Regions from separate parts of the Allofournierella sp. CML151 genome, predicted to be linked through region 1. Evidence: riboswitches for the same ligand, from Rfam matches in the RefSeq annotation. Region 1 holds a riboswitch; the other holds the start of a gene.
The links. Region 1 has a riboswitch for lysine ahead of PH256_RS10275 (alanine/glycine:cation symporter family protein). Riboswitches for the same ligand answer to the same signal wherever they lie in the genome.
Positions count from the first base shown of each region.

Region 2: another riboswitch for lysine. It lies ahead of PH256_RS15255 (ABC transporter substrate-binding protein/permease); the one in region 1 lies ahead of PH256_RS10275 (alanine/glycine:cation symporter family protein).

Region 1 covers NZ_JAPNNW010000013.1:37,296-45,621, reverse strand. Annotated here, with positions in the region: gene PH256_RS10295 (LacI family DNA-binding transcriptional regulator) at 1-2, opposite strand, end outside; gene PH256_RS10290 (hypothetical protein) at 308-1,102, shown strand; partial or broken gene PH256_RS10285 (MFS transporter) at 1,356-2,315, shown strand; gene PH256_RS10280 (amidohydrolase) at 2,563-4,182, opposite strand; gene PH256_RS10275 (alanine/glycine:cation symporter family protein) at 4,255-5,736, opposite strand; lysine riboswitch at 5,871-6,049, opposite strand; gene PH256_RS10270 (WD40/YVTN/BNR-like repeat-containing protein) at 6,149-7,744, opposite strand; gene asnS (asparagine--tRNA ligase) at 7,998-8,326, opposite strand, start outside.
Region 2 covers NZ_JAPNNW010000005.1:97,682-106,007, reverse strand. Annotated here, with positions in the region: gene PH256_RS05565 (amino acid ABC transporter ATP-binding protein) at 1-518, opposite strand, end outside; gene PH256_RS15255 (ABC transporter substrate-binding protein/permease) at 538-2,178, opposite strand; lysine riboswitch at 2,332-2,510, opposite strand; gene PH256_RS05550 (M42 family metallopeptidase) at 2,601-3,644, opposite strand; gene PH256_RS05545 (NAD(+) synthase) at 3,669-5,591, opposite strand; gene PH256_RS05540 (YbaK/EbsC family protein) at 5,752-6,231, shown strand; gene PH256_RS05535 (hypothetical protein) at 6,290-6,601, opposite strand; gene PH256_RS05530 (MBL fold metallo-hydrolase) at 6,653-7,453, opposite strand; gene PH256_RS05525 (prepilin-type N-terminal cleavage/methylation domain-containing protein) at 7,621-8,326, opposite strand, start outside.

The sequences.
Region 1 (8,326 bases):
ATGCGCACCGCTCTCCCTTCCGCAAGTATTCGAAACGTTGCCGGAAACGTTTCCTACGCTTATATTATATGCTCGATTTTTTGCACTTTCAACCGCTTTTCGTTATTTTCATCGATATATGCATCAGTTTGTGAAAAGTTTTGTGCGCTTTGCCTGTATTTCACCGCAAATTCCCGGAAACGATTCCGTACACCGCATACCGGCAAGCACGCCCCCGTTTGTAATCCGGCGGAAAATATGATACAAATAAAGGCAGAAGAACCAGGGCGCGGCGCGCCCGCATAACAAAAAGGAGCGATGATTCAACATGGGTCTTTTCCACCCCAACTACAACGCCCCCGGCCCCGGTGTTCGCAAGGACGAGCCCCGCAAAAAGGGCGCAGCCCGCTTTTTCGAGATTCTCGGCCGCGACATGGGCGATTTGTTCCGGGCCAATGTGCTGTGTGCGATCTGCTTTGTGCCCGCTCTTGCGCTGATCTTCCTGGGCATTCTGGGGCGTGCAGTGCTGCTGTCTGCCGTGGGCGGTCTCCTGGGCGGCTTCCTGCTGGGCCCCTGCTACGCCGGCCTGCACGACACCATTCTGCGCGCCTTGCGGGATGAGCCGGGCTACTGGTGGCACACCTACAAAAAGGCCTTCCGCCGCAACTGGCACCAGAGCCTGATTCCCGGCGCGCTGCTGGGCTTTTTGCTGGCCAGCCAGCTGTTCATGGGCTACTTCCTGTTTACCGGCGGCCAGCCCGACGTGGCCAGTGCTGCGCTGATCTGCCTGAACGTGCTGCTCACCGCCATGATCTTCCCCTTCCTGTTCAGTCAGATGGTGCTGATGGAGCTGCCGCTGCCCCTGCTGATCAAAAACAGCCTGCTTCTGGCTCTTTCCTTTGCCCCTCGCTGCATCGGCGCGGCGCTGATCCAGATTCTGTACTGGCTGGCTGTGATCGCCTTTTTGCCCTACAGCGCCCTGTGGGTACTGCTGTTCGGCTTCGCCTTTGTGGAGCTGATCGTGCTGATGATCCTCTACCCGGTAATGGACAAATGTTTCGGTCTGGAGGAGCGGTTCCGCCAGCAGCAGGCGGAACGCGATGCCAAAAACCGCGAGGAATAACCGCTTATCTCAAACTCCCCCGATCGGGAAGGATCGGGGGAGTTTTCTTTAGCGGAGAAAATCCTTGCAAACAATTTTCCGCTGTGATACAATAAAGCAAATTTACGGGCCAATCTGCCCCGCATCAGGAGAATCTGCATATGAACCGTCCCATCTAAAAATTCCTCACAGGCGTAACAGCCGCTTTGCGCAACTGCGCGAGGCGGTGTTTGCTGTGCGGTATTTTCAGACAAAGGACGGTTTTTTTGCTGCAATGGAAAACAAACGGAACATCCGGCTGATGTACGCCATTGCCCTTTTGCAGGGCATGGTGTTCTACGGGCCGATCGCAACCCTGTACCGCCAGGCGGCGGGGGTGAGCGTTTTTCAGATCACCCTGATCGAGAGCATCTCGCTGGCGCTGGCCCTGGCGCTGGAGGTGCCCTGGGGCATTCTGGCCGACCGGATCGGCTATCGCTGCTCCATGATTTTATGCTGCGGGCTGTATTTTCTTTCCAAAATCGTGTTCTGGCAGGCCAGCGGCTTCGGCGGTTTTCTGGCCGAGCGGCTGATGCTCAGCGTGGTATGCGCCGGACTTTCCGGTCTGGACGTGAGTATTCTGTATCTTTCCTGCCCGGATGAGGAAAGCCACCGGGTCTTCAGTATCTACAACAATCTGGGCATGGCCGGACTGCTGGCGGCCAGTGCCGTATATGCGGTGTTTGTGGGTGAAAATTACCGGCTGGCGGGCCTGCTCACCGTGTTCAGCTACGGGGCCGCTGCGGTGCTGGCGCTTTTCCTGCGGGAGGTACATCCCAGCCAGGCGAGAACAGCCAGCCACCAGCTGGCGGATTTCGCCGCGCTGCTGGGGCAGCTGGCCCGCAGTCCCCGGCTGCTGCTTTTAGTGCTGGCGGCGGCATTTTTGAACGAGGCACACCAGACCATCACCACCTTTTTGAATCAGGTGCAATACACCCGGGCCGGGCTTTCGGCCAGCGCCATCGCCGCCGTCTATGTGGTCATGACGCTGCTGGGGCTGTGCGGCGGGTTTTCCGCCCGGCTTACCGGCTGGCTGGGGGAGCGGCGCACCGGTGCGCTGCTGCTGGGCCTGGCGGCGGCTGCCTGCCTGGCGCTGGCGCTGACGCAGGGCCCGCTGGTTTCAGTGGCGGCAATCCTACTGCTGCGGGTCTGCCACAGCCTGTTCACCCCCTTGCAGACCACGCTGCAGAACCGGCAGGTGACCACCGGCGACCGGGCCACCGCGCTGAGCCTGAACGCCCTTCTCATGGACCTGGTGCCAGTTCACCAACCTGGTGTTCGGCCGGGCGGCGGACGTATTTCTGCCGCTGGCCATGGGCTTCGGCTTCGTGCTCTGCTTCGCCGGGCTGGTACTGTATCTGGCGCAGGACCGGCTGACGAATTCCCGATAAACAAGAAAAAAGGACCTGTTCTCAATGAGAACAGGTCCTTTTTGTATGCTTTTATGCCTGATGCACACACTTGCCGCCCACATAGACGGCCTTCACCGGAATGTTCTGGATGGCGGTGGGATCGACGGCGAAGGGGTCCTGCCCCAGTACCACAAAGTCCGCCAGATATCCCGGAGCGATGCGGCCCTTTTCGTTCTCCTCAAAGGAGGCGTGGGCCGCGTGGATGGTGTAGCTGTCGATGGCCTGCTGCACCGTAAAGGCCTCTTCCGGGCGGTAGGGGCCCGCATCGCCCTTCAGCGTGCTGCGGGTCACGGCGCACTGGATGCAGGCCAGTGCCCGGGGCAGCTCCACCGGGCAGTCGGTGCCGCTGGACACCCAGACCCCCGCGTCCATCAGGGTGCGGAAGGCGTAGCTGGTGGAGGCCAGCTCCTCGCCCACCCGGTCGGTGACCATATGGATGTCGTAGTCCAGGAAGATGGGCTGGGCATACACTTGCAGGCCCATCTCCTCGATCTTTTTCAGCTGGTCGGGGCGGGTGATCTGGCAGTGCACCACACCGTGGCGATGGTCCGCCCGGGGATGCTCCGCCAGCGCCTTCTCGTAGGATTCCAGCACCCGGTCCAGAATGCCGTCGCCGATGGTGTGCACCGCCACCTGCATGCCGTGTTCGTTGGCACAGCCGATCAGGTCGTCGAACTGCTGCTGCGTATAGATGGCGATGCCCCGGTAGCCGGGCTTGTCGGCATAATCCCGGCTCAGGTAGGCGCTGCGGGCGCCCAGAGAGCCGTCGCCCAGAATCTTCAGCGGGCCCACCTTGACCCATTCGTCGCCCCAGCCGGTGTTATAGCCCTCGGCAATGAACTCCTCCAGCGCCTTCACACTGGTGAGCTGGGCCTGCTGGTACATACGCACGGTCATCTTGCCCTCGGCCTCCAGCTGGGCGTAGGCCTCCATCACCTCCCGCCAGTCCACGGTGGCAAAGGCGTCGAAGTCGTCGGTCTGGCAGGAGGTCACGCCATAGGCGTTCAAGTGCTTCTGAGCGTCCAGCAGCATGGTCTTCAAATCCTCCACGCTGGGCTTGGGCAGCTTGGAATACACCAGCTCCATGCCGTTTTCCCGGAACACGCCGTTGGGCTGACCGTCCGGTCCGATTTCAAAGCAGCCGCCTTCCGGCTGCGGGGTTGCGGCGGTAACACCGATCATCTCCAAGGCCTTGGTGTTCACCACACAGGTGTGGCCACAGGTGCGTACAATGCACACCGGATGCTCCCGGCTCACCTGGTCCAGATCCTGCCGGGTGGGGAAGCGCTGTTCATCGGTGAAATAGTCGTGATTCCAGCCGCGGCCCCGCACCCACTGACCGGGGGCGAAGTTCTTCTCCTTCAAAAAGGCGCGCATGGTGTCCAGCACCTCTGCCAGCGATCCGGTGTGGCTGGACAGGTCCGCCACCTGCAGTGCATAACCGTAGTTGAGCAGATGCATGTGGGAATCGTTGAAGCCCGCGCAGACAAAGGCCCCTTCCAGATCCACCACCTGGGCCTCCGGCCCGGCTGCCAGCCGGGCCTGCTCCGCGCCGCCCGCAAAGACAAAGCGGCCGTCCTCCACCACAAAGGCCTCGGTCAGGGGCAGCTGGCCGGTGTAGACCCGCCCGTTTTCATAAAGAGTACGCATAAAAAGTTCCTCCATTGGTCAAAAGCCGGGGCCTCTTCAAAAAGGCCCCGGCCTGCATTGTTCTGCGTTGAATTATTTCTGAGCCGCCTTCTCTTTTTCCAAAGCTGCCTTTACTTCGGGCTTATCTTCATAGAAGATGGCCATATTCGGGTCCACCTGGCCGATGTGCATGTAGCGTGCCTTGTAGTCCTTGAGCAGCTTGAGGTACTGGCCGGACAGAATCAGGATCACCGCCACGTTCACAAAGGTGGGAATGCCGCTGGTGATGTCCACCAGGGTCCAGATGCTCAGATCGCCCACATAGATCAGGTACAAAGTCAGCAGGAAGGGAGGCACTGCGTAGAAGTACTTGAACATGAGCAGCAGGTACTTCTTGACCTGGGGATGGTTCTTGGCCAGATGGCGCAGTACCACTTCGTAGTAGGCATACCAGCCACCGGAGGTGGTGATCGAGAATACCACCATGATGAGGGTCAGGATCACGGTGCCGAACATGCCGAAGTTGTGGGTGAACACATTCAGCGCCAGGGTGGCGTTGGTGGCGCCGCTGGTCCACTCGCCGGAAACCAGCACGGTGATGGCGGTGATGGTGCAGACCACGAAGGTGTCCACAAACACCTCAAAGGAGCCCCACAGCCCCTGCTCCACCGGGTGGCGGGTCTGGCTGGAGGCGTGGATCATGGGACTGCTGCCCCAGCCAGCCTCGTTGGAGTATACGCTGCGGGCCATGCCGGTGGAGATCACCTTGGACACGCTGGCGCCCGCAAAGCCGCCCAGCGCGGCGGAACCGGTGAAGGCCTCGCCAAAAATGGCGCCCAGGGTGGGCAGCAGATTGTCCAGATGCATGAGGATAATAATGATGCCCAGAATCAGGTAGGACAGGCTCATAATGGGCACCAGCTTGGTGAGAATCTGACCCAGCTTTTTCACGCCGCCCCAGATCATAAAGTACAGAAGCAGCACAATGATCAGCGCCGCGATGGCCTGGGGAACGCCCAGAGACTGAGCCACCACCTCAGAGGTGGTGAAGGTGGAGGCGCTGATGAAGAAGGTGGAGAAGATGCCGATGCCGAACACAAAGGCCAGCGGCAGCCACAGCTTGCCCCAGTGGCGCTCCTCGCCAAGGCCCCGCTCCATATAGTAGGTGGGGCCGCCGTAGGGCACGCCGTTTTCATCGGTGCGGCGGTAGTACACCGCCAGGGTCACCTCCACCTGCTTGATGAGCATGCCCAGGAAGGCGGTGAGCCACATCCAGAACACAGCGCCGGGGCCGCCGGTGGTCACGGCGGTGGCCACGCCCGCAATGTTGCCGAAGCCCACCGAGCCGCCCACAGCGGTGGCAATGGCTTCGTAGGGAGTGAGCAGGCCCTTTTCATCGGCGCTCTCGTCGGTGCGGTGGAACAGCCGGCCCAGGGTACGGCTGAAGATGTAGCCCAGGTGACGTACCTGGAAGAACTTGGTGCGCAGGGTGAAGTACACACCGGTAACGATCATCAGGATGATCAGCGGCGGGCCCCAGATGATGTTGTTCAGGGCATTCAGAAAGTTCGACATGATGTTGTGATTCCTCCTTTGTATTCCATCGGATACCATCACAACCACCCGTCACGCCCCGACCATGCCGCAAAAAAAGAGGGGCCGCGACGCCGGAATTTGCATCGCCACCCCCCTGTGAAAGAACGGAACAAAACCCCAATAGCGCCACCACTTTGTTCAAGTGAGAGTGCGCCGCCTGCTGGACGGCACCCCAACAGACACCCCGCTGCCGCCTGGGAATCTGTTTCGGCAAACCGCCTCTTCCTGCAAAGATCTTTGGCCGGCAGGCCTCCCTTTGCAGTACCATACGGTTTGCGCCTCTATTGTGTGGTATTCAATTTACTTTCCTATAATAAAACGGTAATGCGCGCTTGTCAACGGCTTTTTTCTTATTTTTATACGTCTTTTGTGCATTTTCAGCCATTTTTGCTCAACAGGAGGCCGGGTCCGGCTGTTTTGCCTGATAGGTCCAGGGTCCATCCACCGCCTGAGCAGCGAAAACGGCGCACCAGTCGTATCCGTTCACGCCGGTGGGTTCCTGGGTCAGGCAGAGCTGCCAGCTGCCGTCCTCCTGCTGCCGCAGCCAGGACACCCGGTACAAGAACCCCACACCGTCCAGCTGTGCATCCTCCCAGGGCAGCTCCAGCGTCTGCCAGCTTTCGCCCCGGTCCGGGCTGTAATAAAGGTCCGGCCAGTTGTTTTCGCTGGAGGTCTCCACCGAGATCACCAGCGCGCCTTCGGCACCGGCCGCCACGCCGCAGATGGGGTAGTGACCATCCACCTCGGCGGGCAGTGCAAGCGCTTCAAAGCCCTCGCCGCCGGGGGAGCAGCGAAACAGCTCGGTCTTTCCGCCGGTGCCCATGCTCCAGTCGCAGCCCGCCGCCGCATATAGGGTGCCGTCCGGCGCCCCACAGAGCATCCGCCGGTCCGGCGTGTGGGGATAGCTGCCCATGGCCTGTTCCCGCCAGGTGGTGCCGCCGTCCGGGCTGTAGACGATCACCGGCAGTTCGCCGCCCAGCACAAAGCCCACCGGGCCGTCCTCCTGCGGGGAGATATACCAGCTGCTGCGGGTCACGGCGGTGCAGGCTTCGATGCATTCCGCCAGCAGTCCCTCGAACCGGCTGGGCAGGGCGTTCCAGTTTTCGCCCCAGTCCCGGGTGTAGAACAGATGCCCCTCATTTGTGACCCGGATATCGGTCTGTTCATACAGCTGCGGATTGCCCAGCCAGCGTGCTTCGTCCGCCGGCGCAAAGCAGAAGCGTGCGGTGCGGGTACCTGCCCGATCCTCATCCTCCGCCTGGCGCACGGTGAGCATCCAGGTGGGGGAGCCATCCGCCTTGCCGTATTGTCCCGCCTGGTACATGGCCAGATCAAAGCCCTCCGGGGCCGCTGACATGTCCACCACAGTCTGACCGCCCTCCGGGCGGGAAAAGGCGGTGAATTCCACCAGAAGGGGAGTGCCCAGCGCCATCTGCAGATCGTCTTGAGGCAGGGCGCGCAGCCGCTCAGCCACAAGCTCCAGCCGCAGGTTGGGATTTTCCGAGGTGTCCGCGCTGGTTCCGGCATCGCTATCCATCAGAGTCCCCACGTTATTCACATCCTGGTACAGACGGCCGGTGACCGCGTTCCATTCCATCCGGTACCCCTGGAGGAATTGTCCATCCCGGTAGGCATACAAATCCGCCTCCATGGAAAGGGGCAGGCCGTCTGTGCCCAGAGTCAGGGACAGGGAATGCAGATTCCAGCTCAGGTTTTCGGCATCCTCCAGACCCTGGCGCAGCCATTCCTCCAGCGCATCGGTGAAGGGACCGAAACCCTGCTGCATCAGATCGTAGGCCTCCAGCTCCACCCAGCGGGGCTCCGGCGTGGGGGCAGGCTGGGACTCCTGCTGTGCCGGGGCGGAAAGCATCTGTTCAATCCGCCACAGGATTTCGCTGACCTGACCGGCAGTCCGCTCCAGCAGGGTGCAGCCGGTGAGGCTGACCGCCAGCAGCAGGCAGAGCGCCGCTGTCATCCATCGCTTCATTCCGTTCATCCCCCCTGTTTGCACATCCATTCGCCTTTATGATACCGCGGGCAGACCGCCCCGGCAAGCCCGGACGATCTGGCGGAACAAAAAAGCCGGATGCACGCAGCAAAAGCGTGCATCCGGCTTGATTGGGTTTTGTTTATTGTTTGGGAAACCGGTCGAGTCGTCAAATGGGTGCTGGCGTACCTCGCTGAGAAAAATCCGGTGCGTACCCGTTTGCGTACCGCTTCCCGTTACCGGTCGAGTCCGCTCAAAAACCGCCGGCGGTGCGGGGGAAGGGCAGAACGTCGCGGATGTTGGGGATGCCGGTCAAGTACATGATCAGGCGCTCGAAGCCTAGACCGTAACCGGCATGCTTGGCGCTGCCGAAGCGGCGCAGATCCATGTACCAGGTGTAGTCGGTGCAATCCATGCCCAGCTCTTCCATGCGGGCCTTCAGCAGCTCGTAGCGCTCCTCACGCTGGCTGCCGCCGATCAGCTCACCCACGCCGGGCACCAGCATATCGGCCGCGGCAACGGTCTTGCCGTCCTCGTTCTGGCGCATGTAGAAGCTCTTGATCTCCTTGGGATAATCGGTCA
Region 2 (8,326 bases), on a different contig from region 1:
GCACTGGTGGGCTCGTCGAAGAGCAGCAGCTCCGGCTCCATGGCAAGAGCCCGGGCGATGGCCACCCGCTGCTGCTGGCCGCCGGAAAGCTGGCTGGGCTTGGCGTTCACATATTCGGCCATGCCCACCTTTTCCAGATAGAACAGAGCCTTCTGCTCCGCCTCGGCCTTGCTGCGCTTCAATGCCTTGCGCTGGCCCAGCATGCAGTTCTCCAGCACGGTCAGGTTGGAGAACAGGTTGAAGGACTGGAACACCATGCCCACCTTGGTGCGGTAGGCGGGGATGTTGGCGCTCTCGCCGATGTTCTGCCCGTGGAACAGAATCTCGCCGCCGGAGGGCGTCTCCAGCAGGTTCAAACAGCGCAGCAGCGTGGACTTGCCGCTGCCGGAGGGGCCGATGATGGTGGTCACGTCGCCCTTGCAGACGGTGAAGTTGATGTCCCGCAGAATCTCCCGCGGGCCGAAGGATTTATTCAGGTGGCGCACCTCTACAATGGCGCCGGTTTCGGTAGTATTCATCTTGCTCTTCCCCCTTTTCTCACAGGTCCAGGTTGCCGGTGCGCGGCTTGCCGTGCTCCACATAGGGAGGGGCGTTCAGGCCGCCGGTCTGCTTCACCAGCGCGTAGCTGGATTCGCCGTCCATCCGCTTTTCCACCCAGCGCAGGATGGCCGAGCAGACCAGAGTCATCACCAGATAGATGGCCATCTCGATCACTGCCGAGGGGAAGTAGGCGTAAGTGGCGCCCACCACGCCCTTGTGGATGCTGAACAGCTCGGCCACGCCGATGATGAACAGCACGGAAGTATCCTTGATATTGATAATCAGGTTGTTGCCGATCTGAGGCATGATGTTGCGCAGCGCCTGGGGCAGAATGATGCTGGTCATGGTCTGCACATGGGTCAGGCCGATGGCCTTGGCGCCCTCGGTCTGGCCCACCGGGATGGACAGAATGCCGCCGCGCACCGACTCGGCCATGTAAGCGCCGGTGTTCACCGATACGATCACCAGAGCGGCGGTCCACATGTCCAGGTTCCAGCCGAACAGGAAGGCCGCGCCGTAGAAGATCAGCACCGCCTGCAGAATCATGGGGGTGCCGCGGAAGACCTCCACATACACCCGCAGCACGGCGCGGGCCGCGCCCAGCAGCACCTTTTTGCCCATGCCGTCCCGCTTTTCCACCGGGATGGTCTGCACGATGCCGCAGCCAAGGCCGATCACACAGCCGATGGCGGTGCAGATCACCGCGATCACGATGGTGATGCCCGCACCCTTCAGGTAGTTGGTGCCGTAGTTCTGCAGCAGGTACCCGATCTGGGCAAAGAAGCCCTCGGGCAGGCCGTCGCTCAGGGGCTGGATGGCAATGGCCTCATCCATCATGGCGTTGTAGTCGTCCTCGGTCATGGTGGCCAGCACACCGTTGATGGCGTCCTTCAGTTCGGTGTTGCCCTTCTGCACCGAGATGCCGATGTTCACATCCTCGCTGGAGACCTGGAAATTATCCTCGCTGTCGTTGAAGTCCAGCAGCACGAAGTCGCTGTAGGCGTTCAGCGCCGCCTTTGCGGTGGGGATATCGGTGACCACCAGATTTGCCCGGCCGGTCTCCAGCGCCATCAGCATGGCGGGGGCGGATTCCTGCGGGGTGAGGATGGTGACGTCCGGAATCTGGGGCAGACAGCCGTCGTACCAGATGGTGCCCAGCTGGCTGGTGGCGGTGGCGCCCGCCAGCTCGCTCAGGCCCTGGGCCTGGGCATAGGGGCTGTCGGCCCGGGTCAGGCTCACGATGGAGGCGTAGAAGTAGGGGGCGGTGAAATCCACCGACTCCAGCCGCTCACTGGTGATGGACTGGCCCGCAATCACGCAGTCCACGGTGCCGCTCTGCACGGCGGGCACCAGGGAATCCCAGTCCAGCCGCACGATCTCCAGCTCCATACCCAGAGCCTCGGCAATCTTCTTGGCCATCATCACATCGTAGCCGTTGGCGTAGTCGGCGCTGTCCTTGATGGGCACCGCGCCGTTGGAAGAATCCGGCTGGGTCCAGTTGTAGGGGGCGTAGGCGCACTCCATGGCCACCGTCAGGGTGTTGTCGTCCAGCACGCTGCCCTCGGCCGAAACGGCCAGACCGCCGGGAAGGGCGGCAAACAGCAGCAGCGCCAGCACAAGGCTTGCGATCTTTTTCATTGTGTTTTTCCTCCTTTTGCTTTACCGCTGCCCGCCACGCAAAAAAACGGGGCTGCTTTCCTTTCGAAAAGCAGCCCCGCGGAAGTCTCCGTGCGCACCGCAAACGAACGCGGCACGTTGCAGGCAGCCCCGGCCGGGCCGCCCCTTCGGTTTCCCTTGGATAGCGCTTCACGAAAAAACTTCGTGACAGTCCGGCGGATCTTCTCCGCCGACCCAGGCAAGCGCCCCCCCAGACCGGGTTCGCTTCCTTCGGCGGTGTTCCCTTTTGCAGCGGCGGGGGTCTGCCCCGAATGCCGCGTGCTACTCTTGAACACCGCGCCTCTATCACAGCGATATGAATTTAGTTGCCATATTACTCTATTTTCCACAGCTTGTCAAGCCGCTGTGGAAAACTTGGTCTTTTTTTGTAATCAAATCCGGCTTTAAACGGTCTCGATGTAAGCGTTTAGCAGCTGGAAGGTGGCCATCATGCCCTTCACGTGGCTGCGCTCGTAGCCGTGGGAGGCGTACACGCCCGCGCCGATCAGGCCGTGACGCAGGTCCGCGCCCGCCCGCAGGGTGGCCTCCACATCCGAGCCGTAGTGGGGGTACACGTCCACCGCGTAGTCCACACCGGCCGCTTTGGCCGCCGCCACCAGGCCGCTCACCACGTCATAGTGGTAGGGACCGCCGCTGTCCTTGGCGCAGATGGACACCTGATGCTCCTTGCAGGCCAGGCCCTCGCCCACGCAGCCCATGTCCACGCTGATGGCCTCGCCCACACCCTCGGGCACCGAGGCGGAGCCGCCGTGGCCCACCTCCTCAAACACGGTGATGTGCTGCCACACCGCCCGCCGGGTGGTCTTGCCGCTCTCCTTCAGCGCACGGGCATAGCCCAGCAGAATGGCCACGCTCAGCTTGTCGTCCAGGAAACGGCTCTTGATGTAGCCGCTCTCGGTGACGGTGGTGCGGGGGTCAAAGCAGACGATGTCGCCGTTTTCGATGCCCAGTGCGTGGACCTCGGCCTCGGAGAAGACCATCTCGTCCAGCAGAACCTCCATGGTATCCCAGCTGCGCTCGGTCTTGGAGTAGTCGCCGTTCACATGCACCGAGGCGTCGGTCAGCTGGCACACGCCGGTGTAGACCTTGCCCTCCCGGGTGTAGATGCGCACGTTCTCGGCCTCGGCGTTGTTGGGGTTCATGCCGCCCAGAGCGGTGAGCCGCAGCCGGCCGTTGGCCTTCACGCCGCACACCATGCCGCCCAGCGTGTCCAGATGGGCCTCCTGCAGGATGCCGTCGCCGGGCATGGAGCCGTCGCCCGCGCTCAGCTGCACCAGCACGCCGCCCTTGCGGGTGACCTGGGGCTCATAGCCCAGGGCCTTGTATTCCTTCACCAGATAATCCACTGCGTTTTTGGTAAAACCGCTGGGGCTGTCGATGGCCAGCACCGCTTTTACCTGCTGCAGCATATATTCCTGATTGTTCATCTTGTTTTCCCTCCCGATAATCGGTTACAAAGTATTTTCCAGCTCCTCCACCTGGGCCAGCCAGAGGGCGGCACAGGCGTCGCTGGGCATCCGCCAGTCGCCCCGGGGCGACAGGGTCACGGTGCCCACCTTGGGGCCGTCCGGCAGACAGCTGCGCTTGAACTGCTGGGCAAAGAAGCGCCGGTAGAAGTTGCGCAGCCACTGCACCAGCACCGCATCCTCATAGACTCCGGCAAAGGCCCGCTGGGCCAGCCAGAAGATCTTTTTGGGCGCAAAGCCCCAGCGGATGGCATAGTACAAAAAGAAGTCGTGCAGCTCGTAGGGGCCCACGATGGCCTCGGTCTGCTGGGCGATCTCGCCGTTCTCCTTGGCGGGCAGCAGCTCGGGGCTGACCGGGGTGTCCAGAATGTCCTGCAGCACCTCCCGCAGGGCGGGCTCGCTGTTGGCGGCCACGGTGGCCACGATGTGCCGCACCAGCGTCTTGGGCACCGAGCCGTTCACGCCGTACATGCTCATGTGGTCGCCGTTGTAGGTGGCCCAGCCCAGGGCCAGCTCGCTCAGGTCGCCGGTGCCGATCACCAGGCCGCCCATCCGGTTGGCCAGGTTCATCAGCACCAGGGTGCGCACCCGGGCCTGGGTGTTTTCGTAGGTCACGTCCAGCACCGACTCGTCGTGGCCGATGTCCGCAAAGTTGCTGCGCACCGTATCCGCAATGTTCACCTGCCGCAGGCTCACGCCCAGCGCCTCGCACAGCTTCTCCGCGTTGGACTTGGTGCGCTTTGTGGTGCCGAAGCAGGGCATGGTCACCGCGATCACGTCCTTGAGGGGCTTGTCCATCAGCCGGAAGGCCCGGGTCACCACCAGCAGCGCCAGGGTGCTGTCCAGACCGCCGGAAATGCCGATCACCGCGGTGGCGGCGCGGGTGTGCTCCATCCGCTTGCGCAGGCCCTGGGCCTGCATCTCCAGAATGGCCTCGCAGCGGCGCATGCGCTCGCTCTCGCCCGCGGGCACAAAGGGGGCCGGGTCCACCGGGCGCACCGGCTGCCAGTCGGCGCAGGTCTCCGCCAGCTGCACGGTGGTGTAGCCCTCGTCGTTCACCGCCGCAAAGCTGGTGTTCTTCAGCCGCTCGCCCGCCAGCTTCTCCAGATCCACCTCGCTGACGATCATGCCGCTGCCGAACAGCTCGGTCTGGGCCAGAATGGCCCCGTTTTCGCAGATCAGGTCATGCCCGGCGAACACCAGGTCAGTGGTGGACTCGCCCCGGCCCGCATCCGCGTACAGATAGCCGCACAGCAGCCGGGCGGACTGGCCCGCAATCAGCTGACGGCGGTACTCCGCCTTGCCCACCACCTCGTCGCTGGCGGACAGATTCAGAATCAGGGTGGCCCCGGCCATGGCGTGGCCCACGCTGGGGGGCAGCGGCGCCCACACGTCCTCGCAGATCTCCACCGCGATTTTAAAGCAATCCGCCTTGGGGTGGCAGAACAGCAGCTTTGTGCCGAACAGCACGGTCTGGCCCAGAAGCTGCAGCGTGAAGGTCCCGGCGGGGGCGGCGGTGAAGCGGCGGCCCTCGTAGAACTCATTGTAGCTGGGCAGATGGGTCTTGGGCACAAGGCCCAGCAGCCGCCCGCTCTGGCAGACGGCGGCGCAGTTGTACAGCTTGCCCCGCACCGCCAGCGGCAGACCCACCACGAACACCACCGAGGTGTGGGCGGTGGCCTTCAGCACCGTGTCCAGCGCGTCCAGCGCGCCCTGCTGCAGCACCGGCTGGAAAAACAGATCCTCGCAGGTGTAGCCGGTGAGGCCCAGCTCCGGCAGGCACAGCACCTCCACTCCCTGCCCGGCGGCCTGTTCCACCGCCCGGATGGTCTGGGCGGCATTGTAGGCGCAGTCCGCCACCCGGATGTCCGGCGTGGCGCAGGCGGTTTTGACAAACCCGTATCGCATGGTGTGATCCTCTCCTCATCCCATTGTTTTAAAAATTCTTTTGTAAGTATATCACATTTCGGCCCGGTTTTGAATGCGCCCGGCGCTGGCCTTTTGGGCAAATCTGTGCTATACTTTATTTCACTATCTCATAAAAGCGAACAAAAGGAGCGATGGCACAATGTCGATGCAAGCAGCCAGGGACCACCTGGCGAAATTCGGTCTGGAGGGGCACATCCGGGAATTTTCGGTATCCAGCGCCACGGTGGAGCTGGCGGCGGCAGCGGTGGGCTGCGCGCCCGCCCGCATTGCCAAAAGCCTTTCCTTCCTGGTGGGCGAGCAGCCCATTCTGATTCTGGCCGCGGGGGACGCCAAGGTGGACAACCCCCGCTACAAGGCCAAATTCGGCACCAAGGCCAAGATGATCCCCGCCGACCAGGTGGAGGAGCTGATCGGTCACGGGGTGGGCGGGGTGTGCCCCTTCGGCGCAAAGCCCGGCGTGACCGTCTATCTGGACGAATCCCTGCGCCGGTTCGACGTGGTCTATCCGGCGGCGGGCACCGCCGCCAGCGCGGTGGAGCTGACCCTGCCCGAGCTGGAGACCGCCAGCGGCGCCTGTGGCTGGGTGGACGTGTGCAAGGGCTGGCGGGAGGAGGAATAACGGAACAGCGGCAGCAAAAAAGGCTCCCCGGTGGGGGAGCCTTTTTTCGTGTGCAGAATCAGCCGGCGGTGAAGTAGCCCTTTTCGCAGAGCACCTCCAAAAAGAAGTTCACCGTCTCGTCATCGAACAGGTCGGCGTAGTCGTTTTTGGCCGCCACCGCCTCCGGCGACAGGTCCAGCCGGCCCTTGGCGGCCAGCCGGTCAAAGCCCTCGCTCACCGCGCCCCGGCGTGCCTGCTCGGCCATGGCCCGCACCGGGCCCCGCTTTTGCAGAAACGCCAGGAAGTGCGCTCCGTCCCAGCCGCAGACCAGCTTTGCCTCGGCGGCTTTTTCGGTGACCTCCTGCAAGAATTTCTGTTCCAGATCGTTCATGCTCGATCCCTGCCTTTCGCTTGCTTCGTTATTGCTGCGCGCCGTTTTCACTCACAGCGCGATCACGTCCAGATCATAGGGCACATGCAGATCGCCCTGGTAATACTCCCTGCCCTCGGCGGTGTACAGCCGCTGGCGGTCCTCGTAGGTCTTGTCCTCGGTGTGCCAGAGCACCAGATGGGGCACCGCCAGCTGGGCAGCCAGCTCGCAGGCCTCCTTCACGGTGCTGTGGTGCTTTTCATAGGGCTTGAACTTCTCCCGGTCGCCGTACAGGCAGAAGGCCTCGCACAGCAGCCAGTCGCTACCCTTCACATAGCTCTCGCACAGGGGGTTGTAGGGCTCGTCGCCCAGGCAGGTGAGCTTTTTGCTGTCCTTCTCGGCGGTGAAGCCGTACTGCTCCATCTTGGTGGAGTGGATATCAAAGAAGGTCACGGTGTGGCCCAGAATGTCCGCCTGCTCGCCGTCGGTCACGCCGTGCAGCAGGATGCGGTCACCGATCAGCTTGGCGAACTTCCCCTGCACGGTCAGCCGCACCAGCGTCTCGATGGTCTCGGGCAGGCCCTTGTGACACCAGATGTGGAACTGGCCCTCATATTTGCCGTCCAGCATCAGGGTGGCGATCTTGCGGATCACCCATACCACGCCCAGAATGTGATCGGTGTGGGCGTGGGTCACAATCAGATGGTGAATATCCGCCGGGTTGATGCCCGCCTTTTGCAGCTGCACCAGAATGCCGTTGCCGCCGCCCGCGTCCACCAGCAGCACCTCGTCACCCTGGTGCAGGGCAAAGCAGGTGTTGTAGCAGCGCAGGGCCATGGCGTAGCCGGTGCCCAAAACAGTGAGTTTTTCCATTGGTCTTTCCCTCTCTATTCCAAATTCCCGGGCTTTCCCGGGCCGGATCATGGTTCCGGTGTGCAGCTTTATTGTACCACACCCGGCACCCTTTGGGCCAGCTTTGCCCAAAAAAGGCCCCGGCTCCGCAAACGGGAGCCGGGGCCGGATGAACGCCGCTTTTCCGATCAGGCGGACGGCCAGGGCTTCACCGAGTCCACCTCGTTCTGATTGAAGCTCAGGGTGGCCCAGGCGGTGAAGGCGTTGTTGTTGGCCTGGTTGCCGATCTGCAGATAGCCGCTGCCGGTCAGGGCATAGGTTTTGTAGCCCATGAGGTACTGGTTGTTCTGCATGGCGCTGTCCTTGATCCAGGTGATCTTGTTCTTGATGGAATCGTTGGGGCCGTCGGTCACCGCAAAGCCGAACTTGCCGTTGCCGGTGTTCCGGGGCACCATGAGCATGTAGCCCCTTTCGGTGACCTGCCGGTTCGGGTCGGTGGAGATGCCCACCACATCGCCGTTGATGGAGTGGACCTCCCCAAAGGTGGCGTTGCCCGCGCTGTCGAACACGGTGTTGTAGCCGTGGTAGTACAGCCGGCCGCCGATCCGCTCGAAGTAGACCACACCGCCGCTGGTGGTGGGGCCGTCCATGTTGATGATTTCCTGCTTGGGCCAGTCGCCCCAGAAGTCCAGCCCGTAGGTGGGGAAGGGGTACTCATCGGCCTGGGTCTCGATGTTCAGCCCGTCGCTGCGGTAGGGATAGGTGGCGGTGGGCGATTCCTTTGCGCCTTCCTTCTCCAGAGCGTCATAGCTGATGAAGGCGCCCGTGGTCGTGCCCAGCGCGTCGCAGACCAGATAATAGTTTTCCAGCCAGTAGCAGCCGTCGCCGACCGAA